4 regions of the Sphingobacterium sp. UDSM-2020 genome follow, and region 1 is predicted to be linked to each of the others. Evidence: riboswitches for the same ligand, from Rfam matches in the RefSeq annotation. Region 1 holds a riboswitch; each other region holds the start of a gene.
The links. Region 1 has a riboswitch for S-adenosylmethionine ahead of metF (methylenetetrahydrofolate reductase [NAD(P)H]). Riboswitches for the same ligand answer to the same signal wherever they lie in the genome.
Positions count from the first base shown of each region.

Region 2: it holds a riboswitch for S-adenosylmethionine, as region 1 does, so the genes downstream of both, metE (5-methyltetrahydropteroyltriglutamate--homocysteine S-methyltransferase) here and metF (methylenetetrahydrofolate reductase [NAD(P)H]) in region 1, are expected to answer to the same signal.
Region 3: it holds a riboswitch for S-adenosylmethionine, as region 1 does, so the genes downstream of both, JAZ75_RS14000 (hypothetical protein) here and metF (methylenetetrahydrofolate reductase [NAD(P)H]) in region 1, are expected to answer to the same signal.
Region 4: it holds a riboswitch for S-adenosylmethionine, as region 1 does, so the genes downstream of both, JAZ75_RS20940 (O-acetylhomoserine aminocarboxypropyltransferase/cysteine synthase family protein) here and metF (methylenetetrahydrofolate reductase [NAD(P)H]) in region 1, are expected to answer to the same signal.

Region 1 covers NZ_CP066166.1:2,163,013-2,168,831, forward strand. Annotated here, with positions in the region: gene JAZ75_RS09230 (30S ribosomal protein S16) at 1-271, shown strand, start outside; gene rimM (ribosome maturation factor RimM) at 405-932, shown strand; SAM riboswitch class I at 1,099-1,204, shown strand; gene metF (methylenetetrahydrofolate reductase [NAD(P)H]) at 1,265-2,221, shown strand; gene JAZ75_RS09245 (protein O-mannosyl-transferase family) at 2,388-5,402, shown strand; gene JAZ75_RS09250 (glutamine--tRNA ligase/YqeY domain fusion protein) at 5,453-5,819, opposite strand, start outside.
Region 2 covers NZ_CP066166.1:1,090,086-1,095,904, forward strand. Annotated here, with positions in the region: gene JAZ75_RS04660 (hypothetical protein) at 1-40, opposite strand, end outside; gene JAZ75_RS04665 (sensor histidine kinase) at 200-1,996, shown strand; gene JAZ75_RS04670 (response regulator transcription factor) at 2,056-2,745, shown strand; gene JAZ75_RS04675 (phosphatase PAP2 family protein) at 2,807-3,574, shown strand; SAM riboswitch class I at 3,650-3,754, shown strand; gene metE (5-methyltetrahydropteroyltriglutamate--homocysteine S-methyltransferase) at 3,911-5,819, shown strand, end outside.
Region 3 covers NZ_CP066166.1:3,327,802-3,333,620, forward strand. Annotated here, with positions in the region: gene JAZ75_RS13995 (S9 family peptidase) at 1-1,208, opposite strand, end outside; gene JAZ75_RS14000 (hypothetical protein) at 1,528-1,791, opposite strand; SAM-I-IV-variant riboswitch at 1,827-1,920, opposite strand; gene JAZ75_RS14005 (DUF6266 family protein) at 2,442-3,071, shown strand; gene creD (cell envelope integrity protein CreD) at 3,162-4,604, opposite strand; gene JAZ75_RS14015 (Coq4 family protein) at 4,615-5,118, opposite strand; gene JAZ75_RS14020 (winged helix-turn-helix domain-containing protein) at 5,169-5,471, opposite strand; gene JAZ75_RS14025 (hypothetical protein) at 5,471-5,819, opposite strand, start outside.
Region 4 covers NZ_CP066166.1:4,961,618-4,967,436, forward strand. Annotated here, with positions in the region: gene JAZ75_RS20930 (pyridoxal phosphate-dependent aminotransferase) at 1-633, shown strand, start outside; gene JAZ75_RS20935 (prephenate dehydrogenase) at 646-1,488, shown strand; SAM riboswitch class I at 1,892-2,006, shown strand; gene JAZ75_RS20940 (O-acetylhomoserine aminocarboxypropyltransferase/cysteine synthase family protein) at 2,235-3,542, shown strand; gene JAZ75_RS20945 (homoserine dehydrogenase) at 3,582-4,763, shown strand; gene radC (RadC family protein) at 5,359-5,819, opposite strand, start outside.

The DNA.
Region 1 (5,819 bases):
CTTATTAGGCGGTGTTAAAAAAGGTGCATTTGATGAAGCAGCTGCTGAAGCTAAATTTGTAGCTTGGACTGAAGCTAATGATGCAAGAACTGCTGGTAAAAAAGACGGTTTAGCAACTACTAAAGCTGAAGCTAAGAAAATTGCATTAGCTGCTGAAGCTAAGAAAAAAGAAGAAAAAGCTGCTGCTATTGCCGCTAAAAATGCGCCAGTTGTAGAAGAAACTCCTGCTGAAGAAACTGAAGCTCCTGCTGCAGAAGAAACTGAAGGTTAATTTTTCTTTCATACAGTATCAAGAAAGCCGGTTCAATTTTGATCCGGCTTTTTTTTAAGAATGTAGTTGCTATACCTACGAAGTACTGTATTTATATATTTATATTTTTAAATTTGCACTTTCAAATTAGAACATGACCATAGAAGAAAGTTTTTACATCGGTTATATTAGCAAAACACGTGGATTAAAAGGTGAGCTTCAGCTTTTTTTTGAATTTGAAGATTATCAAGATTTAGACTTTGATGTTTTATTTGCTGAAGTGAATAAAAAATTAGTGCCTTACTTTGTCGACAATATCAAATACCAATCAAATAGTACAGCCTATTTAAATTTAGAAGACGTCGATCATATTGATAAAGCACAACCTTTAGTGCGTAAGAAAATATACCTTCCAAATGATAAAATGCCAGAGCGTGATCCTGATGATTTTAGATATACGGATTTAATTGGATACTTGGTGATTGATGAAGTTCATGGAGAATTAGGAGAGATTAAACATGTACAGGAAATGCCTCAGCAATTTATAGCAACAGTAGACTTTAATGGAAAAGAATTGATGTTCCCATTAAATGACGATCTTATGCTAGGAATTGATTCAGAGGATAAAGTTTTAGAGGTTGATTTACCAGATGGATTGGTTGAGCTATATAAGGAGATTTAAAGTCTTCACGATATACAGATTAATAAAAAGGAGTTACTGTAGTTATATGCAGTAACTCTTTTTTATTTAAAGAAATCCATTTTAATAAACGTTTTATTGGGGCATTTTTTTAGGCATGACCTTAATATTATTTTGATTATAAATTTCTATTGCCGATATTAGCCGATGCTTATAGAGAAAGGCCGAGGGAATAGACCCAATGAAGCCTTAGCAACCTGTTATTTTATAAGGTGCTACATTCTACCCCAACTCAGAGCTGGGAAAGATAAGTTGAAACAAGTCCACTTGTGCATTTCGATGTAAGCCAACCAAAATCACTTTAAAAAATATTAATGAAAATCGTTGATCATATCAGTAATGCCAAAGGAAAAACTTTGTTTTCTTTTGAACTGTTGCCACCAGCTAAGGGGCAAGGTATCCAAAGTATTTTTAAAACAATGGATGCACTTATGGAATTCAAGCCTCCCTTTATCGATGTGACTTATCATAGAGAAGACTACATGTATAAGAAGCACGAGAGCGGTTTATTAGAACGTGTGGCTTATCGTAAACGTCCAGGGACTGTTGCAATTTGTGCCGCTATTATGAATAAGTATAAAGTGGATGCTGTACCACATCTTATCTGTGGTGGTTTCACAAAAGAGGAAACTGAAAATGCTTTGATAGATTTGAACTTCTTGGGTATTGACAATGTGCTCGTATTGAGAGGTGATGCAAGAAAAGGCGATCCTGATTTCATACCAACAGAAGGTGGTCATGCATTTGCAACAGATCTTTTACAGCAGGTTGCCGATATGAACCAAGGACAGTACTTACATGAGGATATTGCGATTTCAGAAAAGACCAACTTTTGTATTGGCGTTGCAGGATATCCTGAAAAACACTTCGAAGCGCCAAATTTTAATACCGATTTTAAATGGTTAAAAAAGAAGGTTGAGATGGGGGCTGAGTTTATTGTTACACAAATGTTCTTTAATGTTGAAAAATATAAAGAGTTTGTCAATAAGTGCAGGGAAAATGATATTCATATTCCAATTATACCAGGTTTAAAACCATTGACAACAAAAAAACAACTGATTACGCTTCCGAAAATTTTTCATTTGGATATTCCAGAGGAATTGAGTGAAGCAGTATCCGGATGTAAAAATAATGCAGACGTGAGACAAGTCGGAGAAGAGTGGTTGGTACAACAATGTAAAGAATTAATTGACTTTGGTGCGCCAGTTTTACATTTTTATACCATGAGTAATCCTGGACCGACTAAAAGTATTGTAGAAAAGTTATTCTAAGACTTATATCGTATAAAAAAGCCTGCTATCACATTATAGCAGGCTTTTTTATGCGTTTCGATTTTTGTTAAAAAAAGTTAATCACCCTCAAATGAAATCTCTTTTTATTATATTTAATTGAAAATTAATTTGATTTATCAAATAATCAATTAAACCTGAATCATTCATGGATTATAAGAAAGTAAACAACGTGTTAGGTTGGCTATGTGCCATCATAGCAACATCCGTTTTCATTATCACAGCAGAGCGAACAACAAGCTGGTGGGATACTGGTGAATTTATTGCATCAGCATATAAACTTCAGATTGTTCATCAGCCTGGAGCACCTTTGTTTCTAATGTTGCAGAATATATTTTCAAATTTTGCTTTAGGAAATTTAGCTCAGATTGCATTTTGGATGAATGTGGGTTCTGCTATATGCAGTGGTTTGACAGTTATGTTTTTGTTTTGGACCATAACAGCATTAGCAAGAAAAATTATCCAATCTGATCATCAATCCAATGATAAAAATCACCTGATTAAAATAATGGGAGCAGGCATGGTGGGAGCTTTAGCTTACAGTTTCTCCGATACATTCTGGTATTCAGCAGTAGAATCTGAAGTTTATGCGATGTCATCCTTATGTACAGCAGTCGTATTCTGGGCAATTCTAAAATGGGAAGCCCGTGCAAATAAACCGCATGCAGATCGTTGGCTTATTGTCATCGCTTATATTATTGGACTTTCAATTGGAGTTCATTTATTGAATCTATTAGTTATTCCAGCGATAGCACTTATTATTTATTTTAAGAAAACTGATCGTACAACGTTTTGGGGAATTAGTAAAGCATTGTTTATTGGACTAGGAATATTGGCCATTATTCTGTGGGGAATAATCCAGTACCTTATTAAATTTGCTGCCAAGTTTGATTTGTTTTTTGTCAATACACTTGGATTAGGATTTGGCTCGGGCATATTCGTTTTTGTCATAATGATCTTATCGGCATTAATTTATGGCATATATTACTCCTTAAGAAAAGGGAAAGTTATTTTGAATACAGCGATTTTGGCAACTTGTTTTATTTTATTAGGATATAGCTCTTTTACTATGGTATTGCTAAGGGCTAATGCTAACCCTTCCTTAAATAATAATGATCCTGAAAACGTATTTTCTTTCTTGGGTTATTTAAGTAGAGAACAGTATGAATCAGAGCCACTCATAAAAGGGCAATATTTTGATGCAAATCCGATTGGTATCAATGAACGTATTGATTATAGAAAAGACAACCACCAGTATACTTCAATAAAAAGAGCAGCAAGTTATCAATTTGATAGAGAAACCATTTTCCCAAGGATTTACAGTCAAAAACCCTATCATCAATATTTTTATAAAGGTTATTTAGGTATTGAAGAAGGAAGAAAAGCAAATTTTGCTGACAACTTGAAATTCTTCTTTAACTATCAAGTGGGGCATATGTATGCACGTTATTTCCTATGGAACTTTGTTGGAAGGCAAAATGATCAGCAGGGACACGGTTCTTTAACAGAAGGAAATTGGTTATCGGGGATTAAGGCTATTGACAATTTACATGTAGGTGGACAATCTAAATTATCGGATGAAATGATCCATAATCCATCTCGGAATACCTATTTTTTCCTTCCGCTAATAATTGGATTCGCAGGTGCACTATGGCATTTTAAACGTAACAAGAAAGATGCAACTGTTGTTAGTCTCTTATTTATGTTTACAGGATTGGCCATCGTTATCTATTTAAATCAATCTCCTTTGCAACCACGTGAACGTGATTATGCTTATGCTGGATCATTTTATGCTTTCGCAATCTGGATTGGATTAGGTGTATTTGCTATTTCTGAATTTTTTAAAAAATATATTAATGAAAGAAATGCAAATCTGCTTGCTACATCATTATGTCTCATAGCTGGCCCATTGATTCTTATTAGTCAAAATTGGGATGATCATAATCGATCGGAGAAATCGTTAGCTCGGGATATGGCGAAAAATTATTTAGAAACCTGTGCTCCCAATGCGATCCTGTTTACTTACGGTGATCATGATACTTTTCCGCTATGGTATTTACAAGAAGTAGAAGGTGTTCGGCGGGATGTTAGAATAGTGGTGATCAGTTATTTGACTTCTGACTGGTATTTCCGCCAGGTGAAAAATGGTACCTATCAGGCCGCAGGATTGCCGATCACGATACCGAATGAAAAGGTGGCAAAAGGCCTTCGAGAATCTTTGCCTTACCATGATCTGAATTTAGCAGGATCTACAGATATAAACTTGTTGTTGGATTTTTTATTATCAGATAGTAATGATAACAAACTTCAAATGAGAGACGGACAATATGAAAACTTTCTGCCAACAAAAAGCTTGAAGCTTGCCGTGAATAAGGAAGATGTCATTAGAAATAAAGTCGTACCTCAAGAATGGGAAAGTGAGATCCCAAAACAAATGGAGTGGACTTTTGGTAATGATTACGTCACCCGCGCAGATCTAGGCTTGATGTCTGTTCTTGTGAATAATAATTGGAAAAGACCAATTTATTTTTCAGGAATGGTACCCGCTGAAAGTTTGATGGGATTGGATAAATACATGGTTAATGAAGGGTTTGCCAAACGGTTGATGCCTATAGAAGCAAAGCTTGAAAAAGGGGAGTCTCTAATTAATGTCGATAAATTATATAAAAATATTGTTGATAAATACGCTTGGGGAAACATACATCAAGCAACTTACCTTGATACGGATTCCTTCCGTTTTGCAGGTATGTATGCAGAGGAGATTTTCGGGAAAGCAGCGCGAACCCTGTTGGCAAAAGGGGAGACCGAAAAAGCAAGACAAGTGGCAGTAAAAGCATTTAATGAATTACCCCAAAGACTATATAGCATGTCTGATGTGACGAGTTATGGGGATGTTATTGATACGCTTTATAAAACTGGAGAAATAAAATTTGCAAACCAGCTGGTTGATCGTAATATGAAATTTTTAACAGAGCATATGGATTATTATCAACAACTAGCTATTGACAAACCTGAAAACGGGTTGGAAGTTCAAAATATAAGGATGGCTCTTGACTCGGTCGATCTATATGAACGTATACTTTCTAATACAAAAGAAAAGGACCGATATGCATATATTGCTGAGCTGAGCAATAAATATAAAAAGATGTATCTATCAGAATGATATATTAAAAAAAGGGAAGCAGCTGCTTCCCTTTTTTGTTAATATTAATATTATCCTTTTTTAACTTCCTTGGCCCAAGAGTCTTTTAGTCCGACCGTACGGTTGAAAACCAAGTGATCTGGTTTAGAAGATGTATCTAAAGTGAAATACCCTAAACGGATAAACTGATAACCTTTTCCAGGGATTGCATTTAACAAATCAGGTTCAATAAATGCTTTGCTGATTTTTAAACTATCTGGATTAATCGATTCTTTGAAGTTTTCTGAAGCAGCAGGATTCTCGTCGTTAAATAAACGATCGTACAATCTGATTTCTGTTTCTTTAGCATGTGGCACAGAAACCCAGTGAATAGTTCCTTTAACTTTCATTCCTGAAGTATCTTCGCCAGATTTTGAATTGGGCACATAAGTACAGTGT
Region 2 (5,819 bases), 1.1 Mb from region 1:
ATGAAATACAGAAACAAACTAAACTTAATATCTTTTTCATATCGAGTATTTTTATAAAATATTTATCTAAAATAAAGCTTAATCCTTCATAATGAAACATTAAGCTTGTTAAACATTGTTAAAAGCAATTAAATCAAATAAAGCATACCTATATTTGTAACAAATGAAGAAAAGTAGCATAGTTTTAATTATTAGCTTGATGACCCTAGCATTACTGGGAGTGGCAGCTATGCAATTTTATTTTATCAGAGAATCCTATCGTCAAAAATCACAATTGTTTGACGAATCGGTCAATGCTTCCTTAACGGCAGTCGCAGGTAAAATAGAACGTCGGGAAGTAATTGATTTTGCAAAAGTACAACAGCAAACCAATATCAAAAAATATCAATTTGAACAGGAGAAGCAAAGGCATCTTGCTGAACAATTGAAAATGCAAAGAGATCTGGAAAACTTACGAGCTGATCAATATGCCATAAAAGAAAAATTTAAAGAAGCTGAAGATCAACTAAAAGAAACATTTCCTAGTGTTGTATCTATTGAAAATTCATTTTATGAGACTTACATCAATAGAAAAAGTAAAGAAAATGTATTAAGCATTGACGTCATCAAATACAACAGTCCTGATCATGTCATAAAAGAATATGTAGAAATTGGAGCAACCAAATTTCTACCAAAAGAAAATGCAAAAGATGATAGTGCAAGATTCGTTATACCAACAATAGATCCTATCTTAAAGCAAGCAATTGAGTATAAAATTGCGACTTTACCTCCAAGATTCAATAAACAGATTGCTAAGAAAATAGTAGATCTTGAAAATAAATTGGAAAATATGAGCGGTCAGAATTTGATTGGAACTGGTAAAAATGTATTTGATACTATCGCAGCTATCGGCGGGAAAAGAAGCGGTCTTATTGAAGATGTTGCTATTGGAATGGAGCTATCCAAACGCCCATTTAGAGAGCGCTTAAATATTAATCTCATTCAAAACTTATTAAAAGAGGAACTTGCAGAAAGAGATATCAATTATCCTTTTAATATTGAAGTTCGCGATAGCAGTAATATTGTTTTCAGTGTACAAACCATCGATAATATTATTAAACCAAATAAAATAACTCGTTATTCAACAGCTCTATTTAAAGGAGATATTGGTTCTCCTCCAGGAAGATTAAGCGTTTATTTTCCTAGAAAAAGTACTATCATTGTTGATAATATGAGTTATCTATTGCTCCCTACAATAGCTTTGCTTTTCCTATTAATTGGCTGTTTTGCATATACCCTATTAATCATATTCAAACAGAAAAAAGTTTCAGAGATGAAAACTGATTTTATCAACAATATGACGCACGAATTTAAAACACCTGTTGCTACAATTATGATAGCCAGTGAATCCTTGCGAGATCCAGAGATCATATCTGATGAGCGTAGAGTAAAGCGTCTAGCAAATATTATATATGATGAAAATGTGAGATTAGGTAACCATATCGAACGAGTATTAGATATTGCCCGTCTGGAAAAAGAAACATTAAAGTTAGAAAAAACACCTATTCACATTAATGATCTGCTTTCAGCAGTATTAGACAGCATGCAACTTCAAATACAAAAAGTAGGTGGCAAATTTGAACATCACTTTGATGCACAAAATGATATTGTAGTAGGAGATGAACTTCATTTGTCAAATGTATTTTTCAACTTGGTAGATAATGCTATAAAATACAGTAAAGATAATCCACACATAATTGTGAAAACCAAAAATACAAAAGAAAGTATTCAAATTACAATTATTGATAATGGGATTGGAATGGCAAAAGATCATTTATTAAAAATATTTGATCAATTTTATCGCATTCCTACAGGAAATGTCCACAACGTAAAAGGTTTTGGATTGGGACTATCATATGTTTATGATATTATTAAAAGAATGAATGGTAAAATTCAAGTAAAAAGCGATAAAGATAAGGGAACGCAGTTTGACATCCTATTACCCATAAAAAATTAAATTTAAAACGATATTAATTTCGTATATTATCATCAATATTCGAACAAAACCATAAGAATATGCAGAAGATATTATTAGCAGAAGACGATCCAAACTTAGGAGATTTATTAAAAGATTATTTAGAGCTTAAAGGAAAATTTGATGTCACCTTATGTACAGATGGTGAAGAAGCTGTCAATCAATTTCGCAAGAGCAGTTATGATCTTTGCATCTTAGACGTCATGATGCCCAAGAAAGATGGCTTTACAGTAGGCCGAGAAATCAGGAAAATAAATACAACAACCCCCATCATATTTGCTACTGCAAAAGGTATGATGGAAGATAAAACAGAAGCATTTGAACTTGGTGGCGATGATTATATCACAAAACCATTTCGAGTGGAAGAATTGCTCCTTCGCATAAATGCATTGCTTAAGCGTGTTGTAAGAGAGAAAGATGATCAGGTTGTAAGCGATAAATTTGAGATTGGAGAGTACTTCTTCGACTATACAAGTCAACAAATTGCGCATAAAGGTGTGCAACAAAAACTATCAACGAAAGAAGCGGAATTATTACGTCTACTTTGTCTAAAAAAGAATGATGTACTGACTCGAGAAGAAGCCCTTTTAAAAATTTGGCATGATGACAATTACTTTACAGGCCGGAGTATGGACGTTTTCTTAAGCAAATTGAGAAAATACCTACGAGATGATCCCAAAGTTGAAATTGTCAATGTACATGGAAAAGGCTATAAATTATTGGTTAGCTAATACACAATTACTAGAATAATAAAGAGATGTTAAAACATCTCTTTTTGTTTATCTTGCAACAATGAAACTATCAATTCGATTTTTTTTAATCCTTTCAATCTTTTGCTCTTCTACATCGCTTTATGCGCAAAAAGATACTTTACAAAATGATAATCAAGATTTTGAAACCAATGCTAAGACAATAAATTATAAGCAATTAATAGTTCCTGTGGCTTTAATGACTTACGGAGTAATCTCATTAAATAGCCCATACCTCAAACATAAGGATCAACAAATAAACAATTCAATTAATAATGATCCGTCCAAAACTTTTAAACTTGATAATGTTAGCGTTTTCATTCCTTCTGCCGCTGTCTTTGGGCTTGACTTACTCGGAATACCAAGTAAGCACAATTTAAAACAACGCTTAGTGGTAAGTTCGATTGCCCATGCAATCACCTTATCAGCAGTTTATACCATAAAAAAAACGACACCTACTTGGAGACCTGATCGCGCAGATCAAGAATCTTTTCCTTCAGGACATACTGCTGTACCTTTTACCGGTGCAGAAATTCTATGGCAAGAATATAAAGATCAATCCATTTGGTATGGTATTGCAGGCTATACAATTGCGGCGGGAACAGGTTACCTGAGAATGTATAATCATAAACATTGGTTTTCTGACGTCGCCATGGGAGCTGGTATTGGTATTATGGGAACAAAAATTGCATACTGGCTATTACCATTATTTGATAAACACTTGCAATCAAAAAAAACAAGTTACCTAACGATGGCAACACCGTTTTACAATGGAAAACAAATTGGTTTGTCTGCTAATTTCCAATTTTAAACCTTGGTTTATTATCATTTTTATATAAAAGTTACAAAATATTTGTTTTTATAAAACTAATTCCGATATTTACAGCGCTTATAGAGAAAGGCAGAGGGAATAGACCCAATGAAGCCTTAGCAACCTGTCAATTGACAAGGTGCTACATTCTACCCCATCAAAAAGTGGGAATGATAAGCTAGACACAAAATATATCTTGTGCCCTCCTCTCTAAAAGCAATCAAAAAATTTAGTAAATAGATTCAAGAATTTTTGATCGTTTTTTATTTCGAATAAAAAAAATCCTTCTAATTTCTTGCTTCGTTAAGGTTGAACAAATAAAATAATTTTATATTTATGTTACTAACGAACAACTTAGGTTACCCACGTGTAGGTGCCTTCCGCGAGTTGAAAAAGGCCAATGAAGCATATTGGGCTAAAAAAATCAGCGCGCAAGAATTATTGCAGGCTGGACTGAAAATCCGTGAAGGCAACTGGAAAACTCAAAAAGATGCTGGCATCGATTTGATTCCTTCCAATGATTTTTCATTTTATGACCAAGTTTTAGACTTGACATTAACTGTAGGTGCAATCCCTGCACAATATCAATCACTTTTAAATAACGAAGATAAAGGATACAATTTGGACCTTTACTTTGCAATGGCGCGTGGTTTCCAGCAAGATGGCGTTGACGTAACGGCAATGGAAATGACAAAATGGTTTGACACCAACTACCATTACATCGTACCTGAATTCGTGAAAAATCAAGAATTCAAATTGACTTCAGAGAAATTCTTAAATGAATATAATGAAGCAAAATCTTTAGGTATTGAAACGAAGCCTGTGTTAATTGGCCCGATCTCATACTTATTATTAGGTAAAGAAAAAGAATCTGGTTTCAACCGTATCGATTTAATCGATAAGTTGGTTCCTGTATATGAAGAAATCTTAACTAAATTGGCTACCGCTGGTGCAAAATATGTACAAATTGATGAGCCATTTTTAGCTTTAGATATTGATGATGCAACACGTGCTCTATACACGCGTGTATTTACTAAATTAGCTGCTGCTGCTAAAGACATCAAAATTATTGTAACGACTTATTTCGAGGCTTTACGTGACAACGAAGAAACAGCTATAAACTTACCAGTTTACGCAGTTCATGTTGATTTAGTAAGAGGTGAAAACCAACTCGACACTATATTAGCCAAAGTTCCGGCTTCATTAACACTTTCTTTGGGTGTAGTTGAAGGTCGCAACATTTGGAAAAATGATTACGTAAAATCATTAGCACAAATCAAAAAAGCTGTTGATGCTTTAGGCAAAGACCGTGTATTAGTAGGACCTTCGAGTTCATTATTACACGTACCTTTCGATTTAGACAATGAAGATAATGAAGAGTCATTGCCTAAAGAAGTTAAAAATTGGTTGGCATTTGCTAAGCAAAAATTAGCAGAGGTAAAAGATTTAGCGATCTTAGCTGAAGGCGAAGTAGATGCAAAAACAGCTGAGCGTTTCGAAGCCAATAAGGCTGCTGCGGAAGACCGTCGTACATCTTCTTTAATCCACAAGCCTGAAGTTAAAGAACGTACAGCAAATATCACTGATGATGATGCTAAACGTACATCTACTTTCTTAGCTCGTAAAGAAGCACAACAAGCGAAATTTAATCTTCCAGCATTTCCAACAACGACAATTGGTTCATTCCCACAAACTAAAGATGTTCGTAAATGGAGAGCTGATTTGAAAAAAGGCGCAATTTCTCAAGAACAATACGATAAAGAAATCGCAGAAGAGACAGAAAGAACAATCCGTCTTCAGGAGCAATTGGATATCGATGTATTAGTTCATGGTGAATTCGAACGTAATGACATGGTTGAGTACTTCGGAGAGCAATTAGCAGGTTATGCCTTCACTAAAAACGGATGGGTTCAATCATATGGTTCACGTTGTGTAAAACCTCCAGTTATTTATGGTGATGTTTACCGTCCTGCTGATATGACCGTACGTTGGTCTTCATATGCTCAAACCCTGACAAACCGTCCAGTAAAAGGAATGTTAACGGGGCCGGTTACGATCTTACAATGGTCATTCGTACGTAACGATCAACCACGCTCTACAACAACTTACCAAATTGCATTAGCGATTTTAGATGAAGTACAAGCTTTAGAAAAAGCAGGTATTAAAATTATCCAAATCGATGAACCTGCAATTCGTGAAGGTCTGCCATTACGTAAAGCTGATCACCAACAATATTTAGATTGGG
Region 3 (5,819 bases), 1.2 Mb from region 1:
AATTTTGTTGATGTTACGATCAACTGATTGGCTACCTGTCCCACAATTCCTGTGATATCAAAATTTCCTTCAGAGATTTGTTTAATCGATGCTAAAGATTTGTTTTTTAAATTAGTAGGAACAGTCAGTTCGAAAAGTTGTACGGTACCTTTGGATGGTGCCACAAAATAAATCTTACGATTGTCCTTGCTCCATATGAAAGAGTTTACTGTGCCGTCCCAATGTGCAGTAAGATTTAAACGCTGAGATGATGCTTTATCGAAAATAATGATATCATTTTTATCGGCTTCGTAACCATCTTTTTTCATACTTAGCCAAGTTAACTTAGTTCCATCTGGACTGTAAGTCGGGTTGGTATCATAGCCATTCATACCCTCAGTCAGATTTGTTGTTTGCTTAGAAGTAAGATCATAGCGGTAGATATCCGTATTTGTACTCACGGCATACTCTGTTCCAAACCTTTTTTTACTGACATATAGCACAGCTTTACTATCTGGTGTCCACTCAAAATCTTCAGAACCGCCAAATGGCATTTGAGGGCTATAGAAAGGCTCATCCTGCAATAAATCAATTGCTTCGCCAATCTTACCGTTGTTATAGCTGGCTACAAATGGATGATTGAATTTTCCATTATTGAACGTGTCCCAATGACGGTAGTCAAGATTGTCAAAAACATAAGCGTCAGATTTTGGTAAATCAGGATATTTGTCGGTACTGTGATATTTTTTGATTAAAACTGCTTTGCTAAATAAAATATATTGACCATTTGGAGATAGCTTTACATTTTCTAGATCAGTTTCGCTGTGTGTCAATTGTATAGCTTCACCTTTATATCTATTCTTTTTCCAAAGTTGCCCTTTGAACAAGTAAATGATATCGCCATTTTCTGTAATCTGTACGACAGACTCACCGCCCTTTTCACTTGTTAGAGGAGCTGTGTTACCTGTTTCTAGGGATAATGTGTAAAGGTTTTTTTCCGAACTGTTTGTTTCTATAGCATAATTAGAGACACCATATACTAAAGTTTTTCCATCTGTTGAAATTCCTTCTCCAGAAACACGGCCTAATTTCCAAAGTGTCTGCGGATCTAATGGTGCTTTTGCGGTGTTTTCCATATTAAGAACCATTTTGGTTTCTTTGTTTTCCTGAGCTATTGATGCCGAAGCGCATAATAAAATGGAAAGCGTTATTAAAGATTTTTTTTTCATAAAGAATACGAATATGAACAGGCAAGATACAAAATCTAAGATCATTTAACATATTAAATAAAGTATTGGAGAAAGAAAACAAGGTGAAGGAATTGTTCAGAATGACGCGATATCACTTTGTGTTAAACTATTGAAGGGAATTGGAGAAATTATAAAATACTATCTTAGCGCATTAAAAAAAGCATAGCATTGATATTAGTGACTGAAAATTATATAGAATTAGTTGGATAAAAAAAGCTTCACTCAGTGCTCAAAAAGGAAGGGCTATTTAACCTTTTTAGCGCTGAGTGAATACGCAATTTTAAAGCTGTCTTTGCTCTTATTGGAGAATCGGGATAAGCGTATTTTCCTCTAATCTTACTGCGACATACTTTACGGAAGTAAAACCATCTTCTCTAGAAATGATGTTGGAAAGATCTAGCCCTCTTTTAGAAAAAGTACTTATGAGCGCAGTGCGGAATGTAGATTTGGAAGAACCCCAACCTTTTTCCGATACCGTATCATTGTTGAGCTGTATCAGTTCGTTGATTGAATAATAACTGAATTTTTCCAGTAAATGTTGATAAAGATTTGGTGTTGACATACAATTTAAAAATTTAAAGGATTAAACCATAAACTGTATCCAGATATTTTTGGTCGAAACCCATATTAATTTACCACCGCGGTTATGTAACTCGGTTGGTATTGCAACGTGCAATTCTGAATACTCTACAAAGTTAGTAGATTTTATTTTGTTTCAAAATTTATTTTAAAATAATTAATTCATGATGAGAATTTTATGAAGGAGATTGACGTTTTTTTTCCATTATTTAAATAATTATACACGCTATGTTTCCACAAATAGCGTGTATAATTGATAATCAATAGTAGCATTAATTGCGTATTTCCCTCCTATCCCTTCAAAAGGAGGGATCTTGACCGATCATTATGTATGTGCTGTCTCGTTATACAAACTGATGTGATATGAGTGTTACACTCTTAGATATTGTAATACTCTTACTAGTAAAATACGGTTACATAACTATATATCTCATTACTATATTTAGAGATATATTAGAGTCATTATAGAGGGTTTCTAGAGGGTTTATAGAGGTAAAGCACTATAAAACCTCTATTTAACCTCTTTATAACTTCTATATTATCACTTTAATTATTATATTAGAACAGCATGATATATAGATGTAATCTTAGTAGGTCATGCATCTTAACCAATTTCCAATATAACCTAGTAATATGGCAATATTAAAAGCAGGAATAAATGGACCCTTTTCGGGTAAAGTCGGAAACGTAGTAGGGTATCAGTTAAATGGACAATCCGTTATCCGCTCTCTACCATTTGTTATAAAAAGAGCTCCAAGTAAGTTAACGATCATTAATCGCATGCGGATGAAGGTCGTATCCCAATTTTTGACATATGTTAAAAAACCGATTGCGTTTGGTTATAAAAATATAGCCCCTAAAGGTAGCCGTGTTGGGGCTTTTCAATCAGCTCAATCCTATTTATTCAATAATGCGATCGATTATGATGCAGACAACATGCCCTATATTAATCCTGAAAAAGTATTAGTTTTCCGAGGAGATATGACACCACCGCTGCTTATTAAGGTAGAGCGGAAGGATAATAAACTTCATGTCGAATGGAATAAGGATGCATGTAAAGGTTATTCAGCTGCGGTGGTTGTCCTGGCATATGTTATAGAAAAGTACGCTGCTTTGAACGAGGGTGCGGCGATCTCAAACGAAGGCAAAATGGTATGGGAACATCAGCTGTTCAATAGCGATGAACAAGTACATATCTATGTCGGTTTCTACGATATGCTTAATGATGAGTTTTCAGATTCTGTATATGGGGGGTGTGTATAAATTTAATAAGATATACCATATCTTATTATTTTCTTTTAAGGAGTATCAAGATATATGTTAAATATATCTTGATACCTTCTGTTGCCAATCTCATCGTTTATCGTATTGATACCAATTGATCTTTGTGGATATGCGCATTAAAATTGCCAATATGATAAATATACCTATTGTACCCACTATGAGTGAATAATCACGTAATTGCATTAAGATAAATATGAAACTATAGAAAATGGAAAGTATTCCAGAAAAGATAAGTGCAGACCTGCTATCATTGGTAATAGATTTAATGAATGAAGCGATAAGAATAATAGTAGCTAATGCGGCTAGTAGGTAAGCGAGGTTGAAACCCAGATGCTCACTAATGGAAAGAAGCAGTGAGTAAAAGAGTACCATAGCAAAACCAATCAGCATATACTGTATAAGATGTATGCGTTGTTTTTTTATAATTTCTGTGAAAAACAGTGCTGCAAATGTTAGAATAATAATCAAAATTCCATATTTGGCTACACGGGTAGTTTTTTGATAATTATTGACTTCCTCTAAGAAGTTGATTTGAATCATATCTTTTTCTGTCGCTATACTGCTCTCAGTGGTAGTGATAGGTTCGACAGTACTGCTATATCCTTCACTGACGGCATTACTGATTTCATAATTGTTTTTAATTTCATACAGTTTCTCTGCTTCACCAACCCATTGTTGCGAAAATTTACGGTTGAAACTTGGAATATTCCAGGTTGCCTCAAAATTGTTCCCTGTTATATTTCGGTCATCGGCTAAAACGGCACCGTTAAAACTTGGATTAGCCCAATTTCCCTGGGTATGGATCTTAGTCTGTTTTGCCAATGGAAGGAAGTTAATGGATTGCGAACCTCTTACATTAAATTTAATTTGAAAATTACCTAAGGTTGTTTTTGTTTGAGAAAGATCGATGGCTGCAATCATGTTATTCTCAAAAGGATTTAGAGCAGACATATTAGGTTCGAAGTCAATTTTCGTTTGATTGAAAACCAAACTTGGAGATGCTCCAAGCCCTTTAAGATCACTTAAACCAATCAGTATTTTGGCATTTTTCCATTCTAGTTCCTGACCGCTCAAGTCTATTTTGTTAAAATCGATCGCATCAAAGGAACCTTTTAAATCAAGTTGGGCATTGTAGACGACGCTTTTATAAATACCTCTTTTAAGCGATTCTGGTGAAATCACACTATTAATGTCCAATGATTTTGGCATTAGGTAAACGTATTGTGTTATGTAGGTATTCTTAGTGGAGATGATGTTCTTATCCGTAGTTACAATTTCTTTTACAACCTGATAGGGGATGGCAATAATAGGGCCTGATATCACCTGTTGACCAGCCCATTTAAATGCAATTTCACTGCTTACTTCTGACTGTCTATTTTTTCTTTCTTCAATAAGATCCTTCACCCAGAATAATGGGATTAGCAGTAATAGAACCAGTACAACAATGGTACTCAGTTTGGCGAAAATAGATGAACCAATACGTTCTAAGAGGGGTGTTTTATTTGTTTCCATGATTTTAAATTTATAATGCTGTTAAATTATGATGGTTAAGGTGTGTTTTTAAATTAAAAGATAAGCTGTTTTTGATTTCAGCTAAAGGAATTTTCAATAATGCCTTAAAATCCAGATCATAGAATTTTTGCATAGAATTTCCTTTTGCTAATGCTCTGAAGTACGTTTTTAGATATTCGGGATATATACAGGTCCCTATTCCAATCATGGCAAATTGGTATAAACTTATCTTTCCATTGCCAAGTAATAGATACTGCATAGCAACTTCGTCCTGTATTTCTGTGCCGCACTCTGTGATGACATGAAACACATCGTGATTCTCTAGTTTTGGGATAACATCAAAACCTTTCTCTTGATAGAATATACCTATATGATATCCCAAAGAGTCTTTCGGGAATTTTAGGAAATCTTCTTTACTGATTTTCCAAGCTGATTTATTTTGCTTAAATAACTCTGTGTAAATCTTTTGACTGGAGTTGTACAAAGCGAGCATTATGGTTAATCGTATTTTCATGTTTTTTATTTTAAAAGTACTTTGAAATTCAAAGTAAATGGATAAAAAAATTATTTGTATTGTTGTTTGATCAATTTTTCAAGAGCCTTTAAATGTTCTTCGAAAGCCCTTTCACCTTCGGTTGTTCTTCTATATCGTGTATTTGGTTTTCTGTCGACAAAGGTTTTAAAAACTTCGATGTATTTTTCCTTTTCCAATGTTTTCAAATTAGAAGCCAGATTTCCATCAGTGACATCCAGTATGGATTTTAATGAATTAAAATCATATTCGTCATTAGCCATCAATACGCTCATGATCTGTAAGCGGACTTTATTTTCAAATACTTTATTATACTGTGTTAAGTCTAAATTCACTATTCGTATTTTTTATGAACGATTACTCCATATATGATATGTAGAACTCCAAATCCCAATGCCCAAAAAATAATTCCATTGCCTGGAAAAAGCAAAGCTAATAGTCCTAAGACAATTTCTAAAATTCCAAGACCTTTTATTTCACTAAATGTATAATGACTACCGGCTGTAAGTGCCAGACCGTAAAAAATCAATAGGATAGAGGATACCACCGCATAGTTTTCTTTAAAGATAGCTATGATGGCAAATAGGCCTCCAGTACAAAGCGGAACTGCCATTGCAAACAATAAAGCCCGGCTTGTGGTATTCCATATATTTTGGCGGTTAGCTTTAGCTTTTTTTATGGCC
Region 4 (5,819 bases), 2.8 Mb from region 1:
ACTGGTTCGAGTGCAAACGAAGGATTTTATCTTGAATTGATTGCTTTTGCAAAGGCAAACCATATTTTAATCTGCCACGACAATCCTTATAGTTTTATCTTGACAGACAGCCCTAAAAGCATTATGTCTATTGAAGGTGCAAAAGATGTTGCCTTGGAACTTAATTCATTAAGCAAATCCTCCAATATGGCCGGATGGCGAATCGGTATGTTAGTGGGTGCAGAGGCACGGATCAATGAAGTATTACGTTTTAAAAGCAACATGGATTCGGGAATGTTCTTACCAGCTCAATTAGCAGCGGCCAAGGCATTGCAGTTGGATCAAACATGGTATCAAGATTTAAATGCAATCTATCACGAAAGAAGACAGTTGGTTTTCGAAATCATGAACCTGTTGGGCTGTACATATAAAAAGAATCAGGTCGGTTTATTTGTGTGGGCCAAAATTCCAGATAATTACGAATCAGGCTACACGTTAAGTGATGAGGTATTAGATCTATCACGTGTCTTTATTACTCCCGGAGGTATATTCGGAAGTGCTGGAAACACCTATATTAGAATAAGTTTATGTGCCTCAGTTGAAGTATTAAAAGAAGCAATTGCTAGAATAGAACAAGCAAAACAAACGAATTAAGATTGAAATAACATGATGAATATAGCCATTATTGGCGTCGGTTTAATTGGTGGCTCCGTCGCCATGAAACTAAAAGAAAAAAAATTCTGTGATCAGGTTTTTGGTGTTGACAAAAGCGATGCTAATCTAACGAAAGCATTGCAAATAGGCTTCATTGATCAAAAGGCAACATTAGAGGAAGCTTTAGAAAAATGTAAAGTGATCATTCTCACAGCTCCAGTTGATGCGATAATCACATTAGCGCCCAAATTATTGGACCTCGTAAAAGATCAAGTCATCATTGACATGGGCTCTACCAAACTAAATATTTTACAGTTAATCTCGGAACACCCTAATCGTGGCCGCTATGTTGCCGCCCATCCAATGGCTGGTACCGAATATTCAGGCCCCGAAGCAGCATTACCAAATTTGTTTAAAGATAAAATGATGGTTTACGTTGAGGCATTTAAATCTGATGAAGATGCGTTCGAATTAACAGATTCCATTACCGAACAACTGGAAATGCGGACGTCATTTATGACTGCAGAGGAGCATGATACACACACAGCCTATGTTTCCCATATTTCTCACCTGACTTCTTTTGCTCTAGCGCTAACTGTTTTAGAGAAAGAGAAATCGCAGGGTCGAATATTTGAATTGGCAGGATCTGGTTTTGAATCAACGGTACGCTTAGCAAAAAGCTCACCGGATATGTGGACACCTATTTTCAAACAAAACAGAGTTAATGTACTCGAAGTGTTAGAGGAAAACATCAAGCAGCTGCAGGCTTTAAAAGATGCCATCCAAGATGAAAATTACACTCAATTACACAAATTAATTAAAAAATCAAATAAGATTAAACGTATTATTAAATAAAACCCACTTGCTCCAACCGGCAAAGGCGAATTATTGTTTCATACAAAGTAATTAGAAGAAAGCATAGGAACTCGCAAGGTTCCTATTTTCTTTTTTATAAAAAAAGATCACAGGATCATCGATCTGCTGTTGTCTGTTTAACACCGTATATTTCAGTTATATTGCTTTCAATTACTGATATGGATTTCATCCACGACGTATAAACATATCGGAATAAATAAATGCTGCCCCATCAACTACCAATACTTACATAATAGTGAGAGTTTACGATCAATTACGAGTAGAATTAGAAGTATTTTCTAAGAAATAGCATAAAATATTTTGGTTTGTAAAAAGCAAGGCATATATTTGCATCGTAGTTCAAATAGAAATACATCTAATCAACACCTCTTAATCAGGTCTTGATTTATAAAGAAGTGGCGAGAGACTGGCTCAATGACCCACTGGCAACCTTCAAAATACGTTTGAAAAGGTGCCAATTCCTGTCCAAAGTAATATTGCTTTGGAGGATATAAATGAAACGACAAATGATAATAACATTACAACAAAACAAGAAGGTAAATTCTAGCACCAACGTAACAGATACAAATATTCCATCAAAACAGATGCGAATGCTTTTGCACATGTTTACGTTTTCTTGTTAATCAATCTTTTTTAAAATTTATTGATTTCAAGTACATATCCATGTGCACAATCTCACCCCTATTTTTTATTAACGAATCTTCAACTAATTAATTATAACTACAATGTCTACAAATAAAAATTTAAAATTCGAAACACTTCAAGTGCATGCTGGTCAAGTTGCCGATCCAACAACTGGAGCGCGTGCAGTACCTATATACCAAACCAGTTCATACGTATTTGAAAATGCAGAACATGGAGCGAACTTATTTGCTTTAAAACAATTTGGAAACATCTATACACGTCTGATGAATCCAACAACAGATGTATTTGAGAAACGTATTGCTGCATTGGAAGGCGGTATCGCCGCTGTAGCAGTCGCTTCTGGACAGGCTGCACAATTCATTGCATTAAATAATATCGTAGAAGCTGGTGAAAATTTTGTTTCCAGCAGTAATGTATACGGTGGTACATATAATCAATTTAAAGTAGCATTTAAAAGAATTGGTATTGAAGTACGTTTTACTAAAGAAACAACTGCCGAGGAGTTTGAATCACTAATCGATGAAAACACAAAAGCTTTATACCTAGAAACAATTGGAAACCCAAGTTACGATATTCCAGATTTTGATAAGATAGCAGCTGTTGCTAGAAAACATGACTTACCACTTATCGTAGACAATACTTTTGGAGCTGGTGGATATCTATTTAAACCTCTTGAACACGGCGCTTCTGTAGTTGTAGAGTCTGCAACAAAATGGATTGGTGGTCACGGTACAAGTATTGGTGGTGTCATCGTAGATGGTGGTACTTACAACTGGGGAAATGGTAAATTCAAACAGTTTTCTGAACCTTCAGAAGGATACCATGGATTAGTTTTTTCAGATGTTTTTGGCGTTAATGGCCCATTTGGAAACATTCAATTTGCAATCCGCGCACGTGTTGAAGGACTACGTGATTTTGGACCAGCTATTTCACCCTTCAATTCATTCCAATTAATCCAGGGCCTAGAAACATTATCACTTCGTGTTCAGCGTCATGTAGACAACACATTAGAAATTGCGAAATGGTTAGAAGCCCATCCGCAAGTGGAAAAAGTGAATTATCCAGGGTTAAAAAGCTCTCCTAGCTATGCAAATGCGCAAAAATATTTAAAAAATGGATATGGTGCTGTTCTTTCATTTCAAATAAAAGGTGACGTGACAAAAGCCGATGCTTTTATCGATAGCTTAGAGCTAATAAGTCATCTCGCAAATGTGGGTGATACGAAATCATTGATCATACACCCTGCGGCGACTACACATCAACAACTGAGTGAAGAAGCTCAAAAAGCTGCAGGTGTATTTGTAGGATTATTACGCCTATCTGTCGGTATCGAACATATTGACGATATCAAAGCAGATTTACAACAGGCCTTCGATAAAATTAAATAATTTCAGATAGCACTATTATATAAAAGCGTAAAAAAAACTATGAGTAAGAAATTAACGATTGGAATGTTTGGATTTGGGGTTGTAGGACAAGGATTGTACGACATTATCAAGACTAAAAACTTAAATTTAGAAATTAAAAAATTTGTCATCAAGAACGCTGACAAAAAAAGATCATTACCTGCTGAATTATTCACAACAGATGCTGAGGCTATTCTTGGTGACCCTGAAATCAATACCGTAGTAGAATTGATCGATGATGCTGATGCGGCTTACGCACTGACTGTTCGTGCATTAAAATCTGGAAAAAACGTTGTTTCTGCAAATAAGAAAATGATAGCCACGCATTTAGAAGAATTAGCGGCAATACAACAAGAATACGGAACAAGTCTACTATATGAAGGTGCAGTATGCGGAAGTATTCCAATTATCCGCAATTTAGAAGAGTATTATGACAATGAATTATTACATGCCGTGACCGGTATTTTTAATGGCTCCTCTAATTTTATATTGTCTAAAGTCTTCAATGAAAATCAACCTTATGCAGATGCGTTAAAAGAAGCGCAGGACCTAGGTTTTGCTGAAACTGATCCTACCTTAGATGTCGGTGGTTTTGACCCTAAATATAAATTAACGATCGTCGCTGCTCATGCTTATGGTATCAATGTAAATCCTGACGATGTTTTCAATATCGGTATTGATAAATTAGGAGCACAAGATATTCGCTTTGCAAAAGAGAAAAATTTCAAGATCAAATTGATCCCTACTGCCCGAGAAATAGATCAAAATAAAGTGGTTCTTTATGTTATTCCTAAGTTTATCAGTTCGGAAAACATTTTATTCAATGTTGAAAATGAAAATAACGGCGTCCTAGTAAAAGCAGCATTTGCAGATGAACAATTTTTCTACGGTAAAGGTGCTGGAGGTCATCCTACCGGATCTGCAGTATTATCTGATATTACAGCGCTACGTTATGACTACAGATATGAGTACAAGAAGCATTTAAATACAGATGCATTATCATACAGTACCGATCATGAAATCAAGGTGTACTTGAGATATGAAGATGACAGCCTAGTTGAAAAATTAGGTTTCACAAAAATTATTGAAAGATATTATGCTCCTGATTTTAAGTACGTTATTGGAACATTAAATTTGAAGAAAATCACAGATCTTAAATCTGAAATAAACAAAACAGGAAATTTTATAGCTGAAATTGCCTAAATTAATAAAAAGTACCGAATACCAACCAACCCTAACACTTGCTAATCACAAGTGAAAAACGTTGGATCTACTTGTAGGTTCAACGTTTTTTTATTTATCATCAACCCAATTCACTTCTATAAACCCCGTGCTGCAGCTACTACAAATCATGACTTATATTTAACAATTCAGATCTTTAATTAGTGACATTACTTACCACATAATCAGGTTCAAAACCATTTAAACTGCTATTTTTTGTTAAAAAATAGCATATTTAGAACTATAATAAATATGTGGCAGAAAATTTGCTTAATATCGTTAATATCACTATATTGTGATGTTACTAAAAATATTATAAATTATGGCTAAGTGGTTAACAATTCTACTGATAATGGTAGGCAACTTGGTTTTTGCAGATACCAATACAATTAATGCACAAGAACACTCGAATTCTAGTTATATAATTCTTGCGGTTGTTGCTTTATTGGCAATAATCTATATTCTATATAGAAGACAAAAAAGAAAATTTAACGATTAAGGGCATAAAGGGGAAGTGAAACTTCCCTTTATGCCTTAGTGTTTCCATATCTAATATCATCCTCCCGCCAATCATAGCTCATTCTAAAAGACCTTCATCACGAAAACTATAATACCCATTGTCTGTAAAAATAATGTGATCATTAACCCGGATATCCATTATTCTCGAAGCCTCCGCAATCTTTTTTGTCAGAATTTTATCCGCTTTACTTGCTTCACGTGAACCCGATGGATGATTATGAATTAATATCATAGAATGAGCTTTACAATTAAGAGCATTTCGTAGAATAATGCGAACATCAACTGGAGTAAAATCATTGCCTCCACGGCCTATTAATTGTTTATCCAACACTTTACAAGCTGTATTTAAATACAAAACCCAAAATTCTTCGTGAGGAAGATCTTGTAACTGGTACCGAAAATATTCATAGACCCGCAGACTACTATTTAACAAAGGTTTTTCAATATATTCAGATTCCTTGCGTCTACGTCCTAGTTCAAGTGCGGCGACAATCGTAATCGCTTTAGCTTCACCTATAC